2 regions of the Actinoallomurus sp. NBC_01490 genome follow, and region 2 is predicted to be linked to the other one. Evidence: riboswitches for the same ligand, from Rfam matches in the RefSeq annotation. Region 2 holds a riboswitch; the other holds the start of a gene.
What was found. Region 2 has a riboswitch for S-adenosylmethionine ahead of OG417_RS13475 (aminotransferase class V-fold PLP-dependent enzyme). Riboswitches for the same ligand answer to the same signal wherever they lie in the genome.
Positions count from the first base shown of each region.

Region 1: linked by a shared signal. The riboswitch ahead of thrC (threonine synthase) and the one ahead of OG417_RS13475 (aminotransferase class V-fold PLP-dependent enzyme) in region 2 are both predicted to bind S-adenosylmethionine.

Region 1 covers NZ_CP109433.1:10,072,709-10,082,694, forward strand. The annotation lists gene OG417_RS46240 (hypothetical protein) at 1-242, opposite strand, end outside; gene OG417_RS46245 (FAD-dependent oxidoreductase) at 339-1,526, opposite strand; gene OG417_RS46250 (TetR/AcrR family transcriptional regulator C-terminal domain-containing protein) at 1,635-2,321, shown strand; gene OG417_RS46255 (ArsR/SmtB family transcription factor) at 2,439-3,218, shown strand; gene OG417_RS46260 (hypothetical protein) at 3,237-3,839, opposite strand; gene groL (chaperonin GroEL) at 3,952-5,574, opposite strand; gene OG417_RS46270 (cold-shock protein) at 5,846-6,046, opposite strand; gene OG417_RS46275 (MoaD/ThiS family protein) at 6,296-6,574, opposite strand; gene thrC (threonine synthase) at 6,571-7,815, opposite strand; SAM riboswitch class I at 7,831-7,998, opposite strand; gene OG417_RS46285 (alpha,alpha-trehalose-phosphate synthase (UDP-forming)) at 8,177-9,598, shown strand; gene OG417_RS46290 (hypothetical protein) at 9,887-9,986, shown strand, end outside.
Region 2 covers NZ_CP109433.1:2,763,584-2,773,569, forward strand. The annotation lists gene OG417_RS13450 (TrmH family RNA methyltransferase) at 1-432, shown strand, start outside; gene OG417_RS13455 (hypothetical protein) at 450-671, opposite strand; gene OG417_RS13460 (hypothetical protein) at 670-1,035, shown strand; gene OG417_RS13465 (hypothetical protein) at 1,536-1,904, opposite strand; gene OG417_RS13470 (SseB family protein) at 1,901-4,393, opposite strand; gene OG417_RS13475 (aminotransferase class V-fold PLP-dependent enzyme) at 4,540-5,793, opposite strand; SAM riboswitch class IV at 5,830-5,943, opposite strand; gene OG417_RS13480 (transglycosylase domain-containing protein) at 6,030-8,768, opposite strand; gene OG417_RS13485 (1-phosphofructokinase family hexose kinase) at 8,971-9,885, opposite strand; gene nagA (N-acetylglucosamine-6-phosphate deacetylase) at 9,882-9,986, opposite strand, start outside.

The sequences.
Region 1 (9,986 bases), 4.5 Mb from region 2:
GTCGGACGGCGCGAGGGTGTGGCCGTCGGCGGGCGGGTGGGCGTCGTGCTCGGCCGGGGAGCGAACGTCGGGGGATCGGACGGCCGAACGCTCGGAGCCGCGACGCGCACGTCGGCCACCGGCGACGACTCGTGGCCGGAGCCGCCCGCCAGGGCGGTACCGCCCACCCACACTCCCGCGAGCACGGCGGCTGCCGCCCCCGTCAGCACCATCACGCTCCGACGGCGTCTGCGGTCGGTCATCGGTTGTTTCCTTTCGTCGTCTCTACACCCCCATCAACCCCTCCCGCCCGTCGATCGGTTGTCATGGTCCTCCGGATTTCCGCGGTGCGGGCGGCCCTAGGCGGGGAGAGGATCCTGGCCGAGCATGCGGTGGCCGTTGGCGGCGGAGGCGCGCACCGCGGCGAAGCCGTAGGCGATCATCTCTGCCTCGTAGGCGGCCAGTGCCGGGATGAGCGGTTCGCCGTGCGCGACCTTGCCGAGCGCGGTGGTGAGGTTGGCGGCGTCGCGCAGGGCGGTGTTGGCGCCGACGCCCGCCGCCGGGCTCATCGCGTGGATCGCGTCGCCGAGCAGGGTGACGTTGGTGGTGGGCCACGGGTCGATCGGCACGCTGGTGCGCAGCGTCAGCGGGAAGACCGTGTCGGGCTGCCAGTGCTCGATGATCCGGCGGACCCGGGGATGCCAGTCTTTGATCATTCGCAGGGTCATCTCCCGCAGCTCCTCGCCGGACATGGCGTACAGCTCCTCGTCCGCTGCGGGCAGGAATTCGGGTCGTGAGCCGAACGAGCACGTCATGTAGTCGGTGGTGTCGGTCAGCCGTACGCCGGGGGCCAGCCGGGCGGTGGCCCGCGCCACCGGCTCGGGGTACCGCACCGGCGCGACCCCGACGTAGTTCTTGTTCGGACCGATGATCGGGGTGAACACGGCGTGCATGTCCGGGAGGAACAGCTCCCGGGTCCGGTCGTTCAGCGGCACCTTGCCGTAGAGCTGACGTAGCCCGGTGTCGACCACGCGGGCGTGCGGCAGGTACTGGCGGCGCACCGGCGAGTTCACGCCGTCGGCCGCCACGAGGACGTCGCCGGTCGCCCGGGTGCCGTCGGAGAAGTGCGCGGCGACGCGGCCGTCGGCCGCCGAGCCGTAGCGGGTGAGCCGTTTGCCGAAGGCGACGGAGTCCCGCACGCCGCTGAGCAGGATCTGCCGCAACGTCAGCCGGTTGACCGCCAGGTGCACGCCGTCGTCGGCCGGTTCGAGCACGGTCAACCTGGTGAGCTGGTCGTCGAACACCGGTGTGCGGGTCCTCGGCACACCGGCCGTGGCGCGGAACAGCCGGTGCAGTTCGGCGGGCAGGACGTGGGCCAGGGCCTGGTCGCCCTGCCCGTCGATGTGGATGCGGTAGCCCTGGGGGCGCGAGGTGAGGGACTGGTCGCCTTCGTAGACGGCGAAGCTCACCCCGGATCGCCGGAGTCCCTGCGCCAGGCACAGGCCGCCCAGCCCGGCACCAACGATGATCACATGCGGATACGGCATGGCCGCCAACTCTCCATCTCCCTAGCAGTGCAAGGTGGAGACTAGCATCGGTAGGGAGACCCTCGCACTGCTAGATTGTCGGAAGGCGAAACGGCAGGGGAGACACGGATGACACCGCACGAGCTCGGCTTTCCGACCCCGGCAGAGGAGGCCGATCCCCGGCTCGACCGCGCGCGGATCGCCCAGACCGCGCTCAAGCTGCTCGACGAGCAGGGGTACGACGCGTTCAGCATGCGCAAGCTGGCCGTCGCCCTCGACATCAAGTCCCCGTCGCTGTACTGGCACGTCCGCAGCAAGGACGAGCTCTTCGAGCTGCTGATCGACACCGTCATCGGCCTGTGCCCGCTGGCCGACGACGACGGCCGCGACTGGGCCGATCGGCTGGTCGGCATCGGACTGGAGCTGCGCCAGGTCCTCCTGGCCCACCCCGCGGTGGTCCGGCTGCTTCCCGGCCGGATTCCGTTCGGCCCGGGCGGGCTGCGGCTGGCCGACCATGTCATCGGCGTCCTCCGCCGGGCCGGCTTCGACAACCGCCTCTCCGGCTACGGCTACCTGCTGTTGATGTTCTACGTCGTCGGTTTCGCCGCCCAGGAGGTCGCCTTCGGCAAGGGCGCCGCCAACCAGGCGCGCCTGACGCAGATCAACGAGTTCCTCCGTGACCTGCCCGCCGATCGCTACCCCGATCTGGTGGCCGTGGCCGACGAGCTCACCGGCCGCCCCGGCCTCACCCACCGGTTCGAGCTCGGCCTCACCGGCATCTTCAAGGAGCTGGCTTCGGCGCGGGACGCGCGCTGAGCCGATCCGGCGGGCGGGCCGTACACCTCCGTACGGTGCCCCGGGATTGACACGCAACCTTGGAGTTGCCTAAATTCTCATGCAACCGGAAGGTTGCCTTTTGTTCGAGGGACGGGGATGGACGCGGTCTTCAAGGCACTCGCCGACACCACACGCCGGCGGCTGCTCGACAGCCTCAACGCGCGCAGCGGCCAGAGCCTGCGTGAGCTGTGCACCAAGTCGGGCATGACCCGCCAGGCCGTCACCAAGCACCTCGCGGTGCTGGAGGCCGCCGGCCTCGTGACGAGCGTCCGGCACGGCCGGGAGAAGCTGCACTACCTCAACGCCGCGCCCATCAACGAGATCGCCGAACGCTGGATCAACCGGTACCACCGCGAGCGGGTGCACGCGCTCGCCGACCTGAAGACCTCACTGGAGGACCGCCTGATGAGTAAGCCCGAGTTCGTCTACGTCACCTACATCAGGACCACGCCCGAACAGCTCTGGCAGGCGCTCACCGATCCGGTGTTCACCAAGCGCTACTGGGGCGTCGAGTTCGGCACGGACTGGTCGGCGGGCGCGCCGATGACCTGGCGGGAAGGCGGGTTCGAGACGAGCGACCCGGAGCAGGTGGTACTGGTCAGCGAGCCGTACCGGCGGCTGTCCTACACCTGGCACACCTTCACGCCCGAGTGGGCGGAGTACGCCGGAAAGTCCGCGGACGCCCTGGCCGCGCTGGCCGCCGAGTCCCGGTCGAAGGTCACGTTCGACCTGGAGGAGGAGGGAGCCGCGGTGAAGCTGACGGTGACCCATGACGGCTTCGACCCCGGCAGCGCCGTACTGCCGGACGTGAGCAACGGCTGGCCGCGCGTCATCGCCGGCCTCAAGTCGCTCCTGGAGTCCGGCGAGCCGCTGTGAGGGAGCGACCTCCGGCCTTCAGATGCCCAGGAAACCACCCATCCCGCGGTTGGAGGACCGGGTCGTGTCGTAGGCGAGGGGGCAGGCCAGCGTCAGCGTGCGGATCGGCTCGGGGAGCTGGAAGTTGAGCTGCAGCACGTAGCGGTCGGCGCCGCTGAACATCTGTGAGATGTAGTCGCCCACACCCCCGGCCCGCCGGAAGGACGCGATCTGGACGTTCTGCCAGTCGGTCACCTGGGAGCTCATGTGGTCGAAGTAGCCGATCTGGCGCTCGTACGCGTCGAGCATCTCGTAGCCCTGCAGGGCCCGCTTGCGGAGATGGCCGATCAACTGCCCCTGTGGCGTGACGACGTCGATCTTCGGCGTGCCGACGTAGGAGTACGGCTTGTTCACCCAGAAATAGGGCATGCCGTCGGGCCTGGTGACGAGAAGGTCGCGCTTGGCCTGGTCGTTGCGGCGCTGGTTGAGCACGCGCCAGGCCTTCTGGGCTCCGCCCACGCCCTGTTCCGCGACATTGGCGACCGGCTGACCCTGCGGATTCCAGATGGTGTACTTCGCCTCGACCGAGAACATCTCCGGCGGCTGGTCGTAAACGAGCACAGGGGTGTTGAAAAGGTCCACGCGCGAAGTGTACGACCGACACGGCGGAGCGGGGACAGGATTCGATTCCCCTCGAAACGCATAACGAAAGGGGCGGCCCCAGCACCGAGGGCCGCCCCTGACGTTGCAGGACTTAGAAGTCCATGCCGCCCGCGTCGGGAGCGGCCGGGGCCTTCTCCTTCTCGGGCTTTTCGGCGACGACGGCCTCGGTCGTCAGGAACAGCGCCGCGATGGACGCCGCGTTCTGCAGCGCCGAACGCGTCACCTTGGCCGGGTCGATGATGCCCGCCTCGAACATGTTCACGTACTCACCGGACGCGGCGTTCAACCCCTGACCCGGCTCCAGCGAGCGGACCCGCTCGGCCACCACACCGCCCTCCAGACCGGCGTTGACCGCGATCTGCTTGAGCGGCTCCTCCAGCGCCCGCTTGACGATGGAGGCACCGGTGGCCTCATCACCCTCAAGATCGATCTTGTCGAACGCGCCCGTGCCCGCCTGCAACAGCGCCACGCCGCCACCGGGGACGATGCCCTCCTCCACGGCGGCCTTGGCGTTGCGGACGGCGTCCTCGATCCGGTGCTTGCGCTCCTTCAGCTCCACCTCGGTCGCCGCACCCGCCTTGATGACGGCCACACCACCGGCGAGCTTGGCGAGGCGCTCCTGGAGCTTCTCCCGGTCGTAGTCGGAGTCGCTGTTGTCGATCTCGACCCGGATCTCGTTCACCCGGCCCGCGATGTCGTCGGTGTTACCCGCGCCGTCGACGATGGTGGTCTCGTCCTTGGTCACCACGACACGCTTGGCCTGGCCCAGCATGTCCAGCGTGGTGTTCTCCAGCTTCAGACCGATGTCCTCCGACACCACCTGGCCACCGGTCAAGATCGCGATGTCCTGCAGCATCGCCTTCCGACGGTCACCGAAACCCGGAGCCTTGACGGCCACGGACTTGAAGACACCGCGGATCTTGTTGACGACCAGGGTGGCCAGGGCCTCGCCCTCGACGTCCTCGGCGATGATGACGAGCGGCTTACCGCTCTGCATGACCTGCTCGAGGACCGGCACGAGGTCCTTGTTGGCCGAGATCTTCGAGCTGGCGATGAGGATGTAGGGGTCGTCGAAGACGGCCTCCATGCGCTCCGGGTCGGTCACGAAGTAGTGCGACACGTAGCCCTTGTCGAAGCGCATGCCCTCGGTCAGCTCGAGCTCCAGACCGAAGGTCTGGCTCTCCTCGACCGTGATCACACCTTCCTTGCCGACCTTGTCCATCGCCTCGGCGATCATCTCACCGATCGAGGTGTCACCAGCGGAAATAGAGGCCGTGGAGGCGATCTGCTCCTTCGTCTCCACGTCCTTGGCGATCTTGGAAAGCTCCTCGCTCACCCGCTCGACGGCGGACTCGATGCCCCGCTTCAGCGACATCGGGTTCGCGCCGGCGGCGACGTTGCGCAGGCCCTCGCGGACCAGCGCCTGGGCCAGGACGGTGGCCGTGGTGGTGCCATCACCCGCGACGTCGTCGGTCTTCTTCGCGACCTCCTTGACCAGCTCCGCGCCGATCTTCTCCCACGGGTCCTCGAGCTCGATCTCCTTGGCGATCGACACACCGTCGTTGGTGATCGTGGGGGCGCCCCACTTCTTCTCCAACACGACGTTGCGGCCCTTGGGACCGAGGGTGACCTTCACGGCGTCGGCGAGCTGGTTCATGCCGCGCTCGAGGCCGCGCCGCGCGTCCTCATCGAACGCGATCATCTTTGCAGCCATAGGCTCCAGATCCTCCCGGAACGGGGTGGCTATCACTGGATCGAGTCGACGCCCGCGACGGACGACCTGCCCGGCGGTTTCCATGCCGCCGCCGGGTGTGAGGCCTCGTCGCCTCGATCGCTTATTCAGGGCTGGCACTCTCAATGGCCGAGTGCCAATGTCGTGTTTAGCACTCTACCCAGGAGAGTGCAAGCCGTACCCCGTCTCACCTGGTCACCGACATGCCAAGGCCCGGCGCGCCAGGCGCCGGGCCTCGACCGAGCTATACCGATCAGAGCGTGCGAACCGACTCCGCCTGCGGACCCCGGTCGCTCTGGGTGATCTCGAACTCGACCCGCTGCCCCTGCTCGAGGCTGCGGTAGCCATCAGCGAGGATGGCCGAATAGTGCACGAACACGTCCCTGCCACCGTCGACCGCGATGAAGCCGTAGCCTTTGTCCGCGTTGAACCACTTGACGGTGCCTTGTGCCATTCCTAACAACTCCCACCAGGGCAATTCCCGTGGTCATTCCCACGGCTACCGACTCGAGCCCGCCGGAGGCGCGGAACCCGACGGTCAGCACGGGTGCGCCGCGATGACCATCGCCGACCATACACACGGCTACGGTCCGTGGAACACCCTTTACCCAAGATGAGCGGACGGCCGATCCTGGTCAATGTGAGTTCATTGAAATGGGAACTTCGGCACGGGCTAGTAAAAATGCCCTGACGCGCCCGGCGCCTAACCGCCGGCGACGGCAGGGATGATCGAAACCTGCGTGCCGTCGGGGGTGGCGGTGTCGAGGCCATCGGCGAATCGGACATCCTCTTCGCCGACATAGACGTTGACGAAACGGCGGATTTTGCCGTTTTCGTCAAGGATTCGGGCGGCGATCCCGGAGAAACTGGCCTCCAGGTCCGCCACGACCTCGCGTACCGTCGTCCCGGACGCCGTCACCTCGGACTCACCGCCGGTGTAGTTCCGAAGGATCGTCGGGATACGCACGCTGATCGAGCTCATACCAGGCCTGCCTTTCGGAAAGCGTCGAAGGTGGGGGCGATGTTCGCCGACGGCTTGGCGACCGGCGCCACCGCGTCGAGGGTCTTCAGGCCGTCACCGGAGTTGATGAACACGGTCTCGGCGTCCGGGTCGAGCGCGCCCGAGGCCAGCAGCTTGCGCAGCGAACCCAGCGTGACACCGCCGGCGGTCTCGCCGAAGATGCCCTCGGTGCGCGCGAGCAGCCCGATGCTGTCCACCACCTCGTCGTCGGAGACGTCCTCGATGGCACCGCCGGTGCGCCGGACGGCGTCCAGGACGTACGGGCCGTCCGCCGGGTTGCCGATGGCGAGGGACTTGGCGATCGTGTCGGGCTTGACCGGCCGTACGACGTCGTGCCCGGCCTTGAAGGCCGCGGCGACCGGCGAGCAGCCGGTCGCCTGGGCGCCGAAGATCTTGTACGGCCTGTCCTCGACGAGGCCGAGCTTGATGAGCTCCTGGAACGCCTTGTCGATCTTGGTGAGCTGCGAGCCGGAGGCGATCGGGACGACGATCTGGTCGGGCAGCCGCCAGCCGAGCTGCTCGGCCACCTCGTACCCGATCGTCTTGGAGCCCTCGGCGTAGTAGGGCCGCACGTTGACGTTGACGAACGCCCAGTCGTCCTGCTCCCCGGCGATCTCGGAGGCGAGGCGGTTGACGTCGTCGTAGTTGCCGTCCACGGTGACGAACGTGCCGCCGTACACCGCGGTCGTGACGATCTTCTGCCGCTCCAGGTTCGACGGGACGAACACCGCGCTGCGGATGCCCGCGCGCGCCGCCGCGGCGGCCACCGCGTTGGCGAGGTTTCCGGTGGACGGGCAGGCCAGCACCTTGAAGCCCAGCTCGCGGGCGGCGGCGAGGGCGACGCCGACCACGCGGTCCTTGAAGGAGTGCGTGGGGTTGCCGCTGTCGTCCTTGACCCACAGCGCGCGGACGCCGAGCGCCTCGGCGAGGTTGTCGGCGCGGACCAGGCGCGTGAAGCCGGGCTCGGTGTTCGGGGTCTCGGCGACGTTCGGGGGCACCGGAAGCAGGTCACGGTAGCGCCAGATGTTCCGCGGACCCGCCTCGATGCGCTCCCGGCTCACCTGGGAGTAGTCGTAGGTGACTTCGAGGGGCCCGAAACACTGCTCACAGGCATAGCGTGGGCCGAGATCGTAGGATTCGCCGCATTCGCGGCACGCAAGTGCGGTCGCGGGGCCGAGGTTTCGGACGGCAGTCTGCGACATGGAGCGAGGCCTCTCTCCTCATCTTTCTCGTGCCACCTTGGTCACGAGCCGGAGTTGGCACCTGTCCCGGGCGGCCTCGCATCTGTCGGCGAGTTGCGGCGCGGCTGCGCCGCACTGGACCGCGTGTCCGGGAGGGTTGCCGGGGCTTCGACGGGCCGGTCCCTCCACCCCTCTGGATGAGCGGTATTGAGTTGTATCAGGAACTGTATACGTGACTGACCGGTTCTTTGGCCAGCCCGGGGTCTCAGCGCGCGAGACACGAGACGGATCTCACGCCACGGTGAGCATCCGTATGGTCACGAAACGGACAGAGGCCGACCTTCGGCGATTGGGGCCCACGACGGCCGGTTACTCTCCCCCCATGGCTGACACGCAGGTGCTCGTCGCGTCCAACCGTGGCCCGGTCTCCTTCTCGCTGGCCGACGACGGTGCACTGTCGATGCGACGCGGCGGCGGCGGGCTCGTGTCCGCGCTGGGCGAACTCAGCGGCGACATCCTGTGGGTCTGCGCCACGCTCTCCGACGCCGACCGTGCGGCGGCGCGACGTGCGGAGGAGGGCCGGCTCGACGTCCCCGGCATCGGCGCCGTCCGCATGCTGGACATCCCGCCGGGCACCTTCCACCGCGCCTACAACGCGGTCGCCAACTCCACGCTGTGGTTCGTGCACCACATGCTGTACGACACCCCGAACAAACCGCACTTCGACGCGCGGTCGCGCCGCGACTGGCAGTCCTACGAGGCCTACAACGCGGCCTTCGCCGACGCGCTCGCCCAGGACGCCGCGCACGGCGCGAAGGTCGCCGTACAGGACTACCACCTGACACTCGTGCCCACGCTCCTGCGCGAACGCCGGTCGGACGTGAAGATCACGCACTTCTCGCACACGCCGTGGGCGCCGCCGGAGTACTACCGGCTGCTGCCGGACGACATCGGACGCCAGGTGCTCGAGGGCATCCTCGGCGCCGACCACGCCGGGTTCCAGACGCGGCGCTGGGCCGAGGCGTTCGTCGACTGCTGCGCGGCGGTCCTGGGCGCCCGCGTCGACCGTGACGCCCGTACGGTCACCCACCAGGGCCACGTCACCCGCATCGGCGTGCACGGCCTCGGCGTCGACGGCGACGCCCTGCGGGCCCGCGCCGCCGAGCCGGACGTGACCGCCCGCGCCGCGGCACTGCGCGAGCAGGTCGGCGACCGGCGGCTGATCGTACGCATCGACCGCACCGAGCTGTCCAAGAACATCGTGCGCGGCCTGGCCGCCTACCGCGAGCTGCTCGCCAAGCACCCCGAATGGCACGGCCGGGTGATGCACCTGGCGTTCGCCTACCCGTCGCGGCACGACCTGCCGGAGTACCGGGAGTACACCGCCGCCGTGCAGCGGATCGCCGCCGAGATCTCCGACGAGTTCGGCGACGGCACGTGGGACCCGCTGATTCTGCAGGTCAACGACGACTACCCACGGTCGCTCGCGGCGTACGGCATGGCCGACGTGCTGCTGGTGAACCCCATCCGCGACGGCATGAACCTCGTGGCCAAGGAGGGTCCGGCGCTGTCGAAGAACGGCTGCGCCCTCGTGCTGTCGGACCAGGCGGGCGCCGCCGACGAGATGTCCGGCGACGCCATCATGGTGAACCCCTTCGACGTGTCGCAGACCGCGGAGGCGCTGCACCAGGCCCTGCTGATGCCGGCCGACGAACGCTCCGAGCGCTGCAAGCGCCTCGCCGCCGCCGCGACCGCCCTGCCGCCGCAGCAGTGGTTCGCCGACCAGCTCAGCGCCCTCGGCTGAGCCAGCCACCCCGGCCGGGGTGCGATCACTCCATCCGTTGCGTGAGGCTCACCAGTCGGATTAGCGATCCGTAGTCGTCCTATGGCAGACTGTCACGAGCACGCCCGGCGCCCAGGCGACGCCGGGCACCCTCCTCGGTGGAGTCCGAGACCCCACCGACCAGCGTCCGGAGGGACGTGCCACGAGGGTTGTCGGCTCCCGCCGTTCAGCACCAGGGCACGAAGGCGATTGGCTCACATCCTTGGGCGACACCAGGGATCACTTAGCCAATCAGAGACGCTGAACCAGTTGCCCGAGTGGTCGCGCCGTACGGCCTCGATGCCGTACGGCCGCTCGGCCGGCTTCTACACGAAGACGACGCCGCGCGCGGACAGCTCCTCGTACGCCT
Region 2 (9,986 bases):
AACGTCGGGGCGATCTTCCGGTGCGCGGCGGCCCTCGGCGTCGAGGCGGTCGTCCTGTCACCCCGGTGCGCGGACCCGCTGTACCGGCGTTCGGTCAAGGTATCGATGGGCGCGGTCTTCGCCGTGCCGTACGCCCGGATGACCGACTGGCACGGCGGCCTGGACGAACTGCGCGCGGCCGGGTTCACGCTGCTGGCGCTCACCCCGGACCAGGCGGCCACGCCGATCGGCAAGGCGCCGCGGGGAGAGCGGGTCGCCCTGATGCTCGGCGCGGAGGGCGACGGCCTGTCCTCCCGCTGGCTCCGCGAAGCCGACGAACCCGTCTGCATCCCGATGAGCGGCGACGCGATGGACCGCGGCGTCGACTCGCTCAACGTGGTCGCGGCCGCGGCGATCGCCTGCCACGAACTGATGCGCCCCGGCGTCCTGTAGCGCGCGCGGCGCGGACGTCAGTGCGCGCCGCCGCCGGGACGGCGCGTCCTGCGGTGCGCGCCCTTCTGCTTCGGCGTGCGAGCGTGGGCCCGGCCGAGCCGTACCTGCGTCAGGAGCAGGGAGAAGGCGACGAGAAGCGCGGCGAGCCAGGCCGCCTGGGTGCTGGCCAGCTTGTCGAAGGTGAGCTCGTCGGCCGCGTCGGCGGTCCCGCGCATCTGCTGGGAGTTGCTGGTATTCATGACCGGAGCGGTCGACGGCGTCTGCGACGGCGCGATCGAGGGCAACACGGCCGGATCGTTCGACGGAGCGACGGACGGCGCCGGCGTGCTCCCGGACGACCCCAGCCCGCTCGGCAGATCCGACGTACTGGAACTGCTGCTACCGCTGCTGCTCTTACTCGACCCGCTGCTCTTACTCGACCCACCGGACTTCGAGGATGACGAAGACGAGGACGATGACTTGGCCTTCACCGACAACGACAGGGACGGGCTCGCGTTCGCCACGGGGGTGTTGTCCGCGTCGGCCTGTGCCCACACCCCCACCTTGCGTTTGGTGGACATGTCACTCGGGACAGAAACGGTAATAGCTACCGACTTCGTATAGGCCAGCGACTTGATGGCGAGGTCGTGCTTGCTGTTTGACTCGAACAGGACAGTCGCCTGTGAGCTTCCGACATGCAGCGTGAGCCCGGTCGGGGCCTTGGAACCGTCGGGAATATGCGGTGTGACCTGCACATACATCGTCGCCTTTTGCCCTTGGCGCACTGAGCTAGGCACGTGCGTAAAGGTCACAGACAGCGTTGGGTCGGGCGGCGTGGGGGTCGGGGTCGGGCTGGGGCTCTCGGAGCCCGAGGCCGACGTCGTGGGGGACGGGCTGTCCGTCGCCTCCGCGAGGGCTGCCGCGGTGCCGCTGACCAGGACGATGCCTGTGCCAACGCTGATGATCAGTGGGGTTCGTACCGATCGTGCGAGCACCGCCCACGACCTCCTCAACGCTTGTCGTTGATTTCAACCCTACGCTTCGTCATGCGTGAGGTAAGAATCATGCGATCACGTCAAGGCCGATCAATCAACAGGGCAAGCGAACTTGTCGCCCCGAATGCCCTAAATGTTCTCCTCGCGTAGTTGGTCGATCTCTTCGCGTGAGACCCAGATCTGGTACACGCCGGCGTCGACCGTCTCCAGGCCCAGCGCCGCCGCGACCGGGGCGCGGCCACCGGCGTACTCCAGCCGCACCCAGCCGCTGTGCTCCCCGATGACGACGAAAGGCTCTCCGCGCCACGTGCAGTGCGTCCGGACGTACCGCAGGTCGTCCACCTCGGCGTCGCGGACCACGCGAACGAACCGGGCCGGGCCCACCTCGTCGAACCCCTCCGCGGGCTCGGTGGCGTAGAGCCGCACCTCGCCGTCGACGCCGGGCGTGGCGTCGTACTCCGCGCCGCGCCAGCGTGCGGTGTAGCCGTCGCGAATCACTCCGTGTCCCCCCAGACCAGCCGGTCGGCGTCCCAGCGCGCGACGAAGCGTTCGGAGGCGTCGCTGCCGATGGCGTACATCTCCGAGCCGTGCGGCAGGCGCATGCTGTCGACCTTGTACTCGCGGATGCTGCCGGCGCTGCCCGGCGCGAAGCCGTCACCGCCGAAAGGCGGGTGCTCGAGCACCCAGCCGCCGTCGCCCCACGCCCGCATCGCCTCTTCGGTCTGGCCGCCGAACGGGATGCGGTAGAGCCCGGACCGGTACGCGGGCCAGCGGATGACGTGGACCTCGGTGTCGTCCGGGTGGAACGGCGAGCCCTCGCGCAGCAGGCCGAGGGACTCGTACAGCAGCTTCGGGGTGTTCAGGTCGACCACGTCCTGGACCCGGTGCACGAAGCCGGCCACCCGGTCGTACGCCTGCTCCAGGTGCCACGCGACCTGGTCGTGCGGCACGACCTTCTGCATGATGGCGAACGGCCCGCGCGGCGCCTCGGCCGGACGGTCGGCGGTGGCTTCGGGCCGCGCGCCGGCCTCCTGCGGCACGTCGGTACGCGCCGCCTCGGCGTCGTCCTCGCGGCGCGGTGCGCCGGCGGGCGCCGGAGCGTCGCCGAGCGGCACCCCGCCCTCCAGCACGGGTGGCGGCATGTCCTCGGCCACCCGCTCCAGGCCGACGGCGGACAGCGCACGGAGCTGCTCACCGGACAGGACCAGCTCGATCGGCGTCCCCGGGTTGACCGACACGCTCCAGCCGTGATCCGGCCAGCCCGCCACGAGCTCGGCGAACGTCGGCATGACGAAGCCGGTCGTGCCGACCGCCGCCTTCATCCAGTCGAAGGAGGTGAACGCGAGTACGGACGGCCGCCCGCGTACGGGAACGGCCGACCAGGGGAACGACGGGTCGCCCGGCCGGGTCTGCACGGCGGGCGGCGTACGGCTCCAGACCGGCAGGAAGACCGTGGCGTCCATGAGGACCTTCACGACCATGTCGGCGTCGCCGCGCACGTCGAACATCTGGCGTTCGGCGTCGCTCTGCGCCGGGAAGTCGCGGGCCAGCCGCGCCGCCGCGGCGGCGTCGACCTGCTCGGCCATCGGGGTGACGCGGTCGCCGGGGACCGACGCGCCGATCGCGGTGCCGCCGTTGATGACGAGCTCCAGCGCCGGGTCCGGCCAGAAGCGCAGCACCTTGGCGAGGTCGGACAGCACGAACGGGTGACCGCCCATCGCGTCGCGCATCCGCCCCGGTCCGGTGTAGATCGGCACGACGGGACGGCCGGAGGAGTCGTCGACGTACCACTGGAAGCCGGGGCGCCCCGGCGCCAGCATCGAGTCGCCGCCGTCGACGACCGGCACCCAGATCTGGCGGACGCTGAGCAGGGTCCGCAGGAACTCCTCGCGGTCGCCGCGCGTGGCCGCCTCGAGCAGGCTCCGCTCCTCTTCGTCGAGCGGCGTGAACTCGGCGTCGGGGGTGAAGTGCAGCACGAGCGGTGACGCGTCCACGTCGAGCGGCCCGTCGAGCGGCGGCGGCACGTCGTACGCCGGGGCGGGCGGCGGCGTGCCCGGCGCGGCCTCGGCGGCCGGGTCGGCGGCGCCGGCCGGCACCGGCTCGGCGGCGGGTACGGGCGCGGGCTCGGCGGGGGCGGGCTCGGCCGGTGGGGGAGCGGGCAGGCCGGACTCGGGCGCCGGCGCGGGCTCGGACGGCTGAGGCGCGTCCTGCGCCGGCACGGCCGGGATGCCGTCGTGCACGGTCGTCTCGAAGGCGTCCTCGGAGGGGACGGGGCCCGGCTGCGCGCCGTTCTCCGCGGACGCCGGCGCGACCTGCTGGAGCGGCGCGGTCGGCGGCACCGGCTCCTGAAGCGGCGCGGACGGCGGCGCGGCGTCCTGGAGCGGCGCCGGCGGCGCGGGAGGCGCGTCCGGAGCCGGTGCGTCGCCCAACGGAGCGGGCGGAGCGGCCTGGATCGGCGCCTCCTGCGCGTGCTGCGACTCGTGCGTGCCCTGCGACACCGGGGAGGCCTGCTGGGCCGGCGGCGCGGTCTCCGCGCCGGGAGCCGCCGCGGCGTCCTGCGGCGGCGACTCGCCGGGAACCGGCGAGATGCCCGCGGTGAGCTGCCCGATGAACCAGGCCGGCAGGTAGCCCTCGATGGGCAGGCCGGAGTTCAGCGCGAGCCACCACTCCTGGTCGGGCCACGTGCGGGCCATGTCGGCCAGCGTCATGTGGACGAAGTGCTGGTAGGCCGGGCCCAGGCACGCGCGCCCGGCCTCACCGGAGGTGTAGGCGAGCACCTGCGTACGGCCCTCGCGGGTGCTCGTCGGCCACGTGAACGACCCCGGGTTGGCCAGCACCGACTCGGCCTCGCCCGGCGGCAGCGGAACGAAGAGTTCCGCGCCGCTCACGAGTTTGAAGTAGGTGTCCTGGTCGCCATCGCGTAGCGCGTCACGGAGCTGGTGTTCGAGCTGATTCGCGGGCTCCCACGCGTCGGTCAATGTCGCCACCCCCCGGAAGCTCGATAGCGGAGTGTCCACCGTACCCGGATGAAACCGGCGGTGCTTCGGAGTATGCCGAGTCTGGTGGGACGGCACGGCGCGCTCCGGACATCTGGGTCGCCCTGGCGGCACACTTCGTCGATGACATGCGACTTTCAGTGACCGAGCCGCCGCAGAGCGGTGAGGAGCCGGTCGATGTGCCGGTCGGTCGTGCCGATGCCGAAGCTCGCGCGCAGCGCCGTGCCGTCGCCGTCGTCGCAACCCCCGGCGCCCTCGCCGAGCAGCCGCCGCAGGAACGGATGTGCGCAGAACTTTCCGTCACGAAGCCCGATGCCGTACTTCTCGGACAACTCGGTCGCGACGTCGCGTGCGCTGCGGCCGTCCACGACGAACGACACGATGCCGACCCGCGGGCTCAGGTCGCCCCACAGGGACAGCTCCCGTACGCCGGGGATCGCGGCCAGGCCGGTGCGCAGCCGGGCCAGCAGCCGCTCCTCCTCCGCGATGAGCGTGTCCCAGTCGGTGAGCGCCTCGCACGCCGCCGCGAGAGCCACGACGCCGAGGACGTTCGGCGTGCCCGCCTCGTGCCGCGCCTCCGGGTCGGTGGCCCAGACGACCTGGTCGCCGACGCTCGCGGTCGCGCCGCCGCCGAACAGGTACGGCTCGGCGGCGCGCAGCCAGTCGGCCCGGCCGACGAGGCAGCCCGCGCCGAACGGGGCGTACAGCTTGTGCCCGGAGAACGCCACGTAGTCCACGTCGAGCGCGGTCATGTCCAGGGGCCGGTGCGGGACGAGCTGCGCCGCGTCCACGGCGACGCGCGCCCCGTGCTCGCGCGCCACCCGGGCGAGCTCGGCGACCGGCCACAGCTCGCCGGTCACGTTCGAGGCGGCGGTGACGACGAGCAGGCGCGGACCGGCCGGGGCCGAGGCCAGCGCCTCGTCCGCGGCGGCGACCGCCGCCGACGGCGAGACCGGGGCCGGCAGCCGGACGACCCGGCCGCCGCGCTGCCACGGCAGGAGCGTCGCGTGGTGCTCGGACTCGAAGACCACGACGGTGGTGCCCTGCGGCAGCGCGTGGGCGAGGAGGTTCATCGCGTCGGTGGTGTTGCGGGTGAACACGACCGCGTCGCGGCGCCAGGCGCCGACGAACGCGCGCACGGTGTCCCGCGCGCGTTCGTACCGGTCGGTGGTCACCTGCGAGGCGTGGCCCGCCCCGCGGTGGACGCTGCTGTAGTAGGGCAGGGCGGCGTCGATCGCCGCGCGCACGGTCTCCAGACAGGGCGCGCTCGCGGCGTAGTCGAGGTTGGCGTACGGAACGCTGCGGCCGTCCGCGAGGGGGACGGGCACGTCCTGACCGATGACCCGGAGGGGAGCGGGGGCGAGGTCGACGACGGCGGACGCAGGGGACATGGGTAACCTCCAGCGGGGACCAGGGACCCGCAGAGGGGTCCGCGCTTGTCCGGCACGGTCGTGCCGGACCTGGTCATCACCCGGGGCACCCCGCCACGGACGGAGGGTTGCCGGCCAGCTAGCCGGGGCTTGACGCTGGCGCTCATGACCTGACGGAGAGAATACAACACCCGCCCGAAGCGTCCCGTAGACAGGGCCTACGGGCGGGTGCTCCGGGCGGGTCTGCGCGTGCGGGGTCAGCCGTACAGGTGCGGGATCCGATGGCCGTGCCGCTGCAGGTTGCGCTGCGTCCCGCCGGTCGGCGGCGGGTCCGTCGGCTGGTCGCCGCCACCGCCGCCACCGTCACCGCCGCCGTCCCCGGGCGGGCCGTCGGTCGGCGGGACCGGATTCGTCGGGCCCGTCGGCGGCGGGGTCACCGGCCGCGACCCGGTCGGGTGCGGGCGCGGGTTGATCGGGACGGTCGTCGACCGCCCGCCCCCGCCGGTGTAGACCGACGGCGCGCCGAACGACTTCGGATCCAGGTCGAGCACCTGGTCGGCCTGCACCATGTACGAACGCCAGATCCGGGCCGGCAGGTCACCGCCGTACGAGGAGTAGCCGGGGATGGACAGCGGCTTGTTGTCGCTGCGGAAGATGCCGACCGAGGCCGTGAGCTGCGGGATGAACCCGTTGAACCACAGCTGCTTGCCGTCGCTCGTCGTCCCGGTCTTGCCGGCGGCGTTCCGGTCGGGCAGCCCGGCGTTGGTGCCGGTGCCGGCGTCGACGACCTTCTGCATCGCGTACGTCGCGTCGCGCGCCACGGTCGTGCTGAACGCGCGCTTGCCCGGCTCGGTCACCTTGCGCGTCTTGCTGCCGGGCGCGGTGACCGACCTGATGACGTGCGGCGCGTGGTAGACGCCCTCCGAGGCGAACGTCGCGTAGCCCGCCGCCTGCTGCTCGACGCTGACGTCGGCGACGCCGAGCGGAAGCGTCGCGGCGTCCTTGTGCGGCTCGAGCTGCGCGGCCGGGATGCCGGCCTTCTCCGCCATCGACACCACCTTGCCCAGGCCGACCTTCTGGCCGAGGTTGACGTACGCGGTGTTGATGGAGTCCTGCGTCGCGGTGACGAGGTTGACCATGCCGAAGTTCTCGTTCTCGTCGTTGTGCAGCGCGACTCCGGCGAAGGTCTGCGGCGAGCTGCCGTCGACGTAGGTGTTGAGGCTCTCGCCGTCGTCCAGCGCGGCGGCCAGCACGTACGGCTTGAAGCCCGAACCCGCCTGGACCTTCGCGTCGAACGCGTTGTTGAACTGCTGGTCGATGTAGTCCTTGCCACCGTAGAAGGCGTTGACCTCGCCGTTGTCCGGATCGATCGACACGAGCCCGGTGAGGATCTTCTTCGACGTGCCGGCCGGCATGTTCTGCTTGACCGCCTGCCGCGCGGCGGCCATGAGGTCCTTGTCGAAGGTCGTCCGGACCTTCAGCCCGCCCATGTTGATCTGGTTGTCGGTGTAGCCCATGCGGCGCAGCTCGGCCTTGGCCAGGCTGACCATGTAGCCCTTGTCACCGGCGTAGATCGATTTCTGCTTCTGCTTGGCCGGGGTGGGGAACTTCATCGTCGCGACCTGCTGCTGGCTGATGGCGCCCATCTGGACCATGCCGCTCACGACGTACTGCCACCGCGACCGCATGTACGACTGGGCACCCGGGATGGTGAGGTCGCCGGCGTAGGTCGGCACCTGGATCGCCGCCGCGAGGTAGGCGCCCTCGGCGGGGGTGAGCTGCTGCACGTCCTTGCCGTAGTACGCCTGCGCGGCCGACTCGATGCCGTACGCGTCGCGGCCGAAGTAGATGGTGTTGAGGTACTGCTGGAGGATCCAGTCCTTGTCCTTCTCGCGCGAGACCTTCAGCGCGATCATGATCTCTTTGAGCTTCCGGCTCGCGGTGCGCTGCTGGGACAGGCCGCTGTAGTAGTTGCGCACCATCTGCTGGGTGATGGTCGAGCCGCCCTGCATCGAACCACCGGTCAGCGTCGCCCAGACCGCGCGCGCCGAGCCCTTCACCGACACGCCCGAGTCGCTGTAGAAGCTGCGGTTCTCGGCCGAGATGACCGCGTCGCGCACCTGCGGGGGGACGGCCTTCAGGTCGACCGGGCGGCGGTCGAAGTCGCCGGTGCGCGCGATGACCGTCTTGCCGTCGTTGTAGTAGAAGACCGACTGCTGCGCCTTGGCGGTGGGCTGGGCCGAGCTGGGGACCGGCGTCATCAGGTAGACGACGACGAAGCCGATGATGGGCAGCAGCACCAGGACGCCGAGCACGTACGCCGCGCGCCGCGCGTACTTGATGCGGCGGTCCTGCGGTTTCTTGGTCTTCTTTCCCGGTTTTGCGGGCTTTCCGGGTGTGTCCTTGGAGGAGGCCGCCGCGAGGCGTACGCCCTGCGAGGGCTCCTCCGCCTCGTCCGCCTTGTCGTCCTCGGGCGGGATGATGACCGGCTTGGTCACGTCGGCCGGAGCGGGCTCGTCCGCGGAGTGCGTGCCGGGTTCGTCGGTGGAGCCGGGGGAGAGGGTGTCGTCGTCCGCGCCGCCGGACGGAGGGGTCTTCGCGGCGGTCGTTCCGTCGTCCTTTTCGCCGTCGTCGTCGGCGAGTTCGCGTTCGTGCGCGTCGTCGTGCCGGTCGTCTTCGTCCCGCTCGTCGTCCGGCCGCTCGTCGTCCGCGTCGCTCGCACCGGCGGCGGTCGCGGGGCCGCGCTCACCGGCCGGGGTGTCCTCGGCGGCCGGGCCGGAATCCCCGGACGCGGAATCCTCGGGCGCGGGATCGCCGGGCCCGGAGTCGCTCACCGGCGTCTCGTCCGCCGCGTCCTGGGGGCCGGCGTCGTTGTCGGCGTCGTCCGTGACCTCGTCATCGCGTGCGACCACGTCGTCCTCGTCCGGCTCCCGTCGCGAGCCGCCACCGCCCGCGGACAGGTTCGCGTCACCGTTATTTACTGGCTTGTCAGACATTTCGGGCTCCCCAGCCCCTGATGACGTCGTTGATGTCGCTCATCCATCCCCCGTGACCTGCCGGAGTTCGCGAACCCGCCCAAAGGGGCTCGGCTGATCGGTTCAACCGTATTGGGCGTCCGGGGTCTTGACGATCCTAAGCCAAAGAGGCTAAGGATCCTGTTAGGCGGTGGCCACTTTCACACCGCGCGGCCGGGCATTCTTACGCACCGGCTGCATCGCGTCCCTTATCCGGCGACGACGGACGCCGAACGCGAAATTCCTCGTACGCGGACCGGTCGAACGAACCCGCGAGAGGCGCGAGCACGGCCGCGGCCGACAGCGCGGCGGCGTCGGTGAGGAGCCGCGGCCACGACACCGCGCCACCGGCGACCAGGCCCGCTGCGAGCGCCGCCACCACCGCGTCGCCCGCGCCGGTCGGGTTGCCGGACACCCGCCGCGGCGGCGGGGCACGGTGCACCCCGTCGGCGGTGACGGCGAGCAGCCCGTCGGCGCCCAGCGACACGACCACCGCGGGCGCCCCCAGCATCCGCGCGCCCGCGACCGGGTCGCCGGTGCCGGTCGTCTCGGCGAGCTCCTCGGCGTTGGGCTTGACCGCCCAGGCGTACGGCGCGGCGCGCAGCAGGGCGTCTCCGGACGCGTCCACGATCACCGGGAGGCCGCGGGCGGACAGCCGGGCGGTCAGGCGGGCCACGGCCTCGCCGTCCACGCCGGGCGGCAGGCTGCCCGAGATCACCAGCACGTCGGCGTCCGGCACGCGCTCCTCCAGCGCCGCCCACTCGTCCGGGGCGACCGCCGGGCCGGGTTCGCCCAGCATCGTCGCCTCGCCGCCGGCCACCACGGTCACCGTCCGCCGCGTCTCTCCGGCGGTCGGCACCAGGTCGTGCGCCAGCCCGGACGCCTCCAGCTCCATGCGTACGGCGTCGCCGGTCGGCCCGCCCGCCAGGCCGAGGACGAGCACGTCGTGGCCCAGCGACCGCAGGACCCGCGCGACGTTCACGCCCTTGCCGCCCGCCCGCGCGTGCACCGCGTCGACCCGGTTCGTCTCGCCGGGGCGCAGCTCCGTCACCTCGTACGTGACGTCGAGCGCGAGGTTCGGCGTGATCGTGACGATCATGCCGTGACGACTTTCCGTACCCCCAGGTCGTCGTCCAGCACCAGCAGGTCGGCGCGGAGCCCGGGGGAGACGGCGCCGCGGTCGGACAGCCCCAGCAGGGC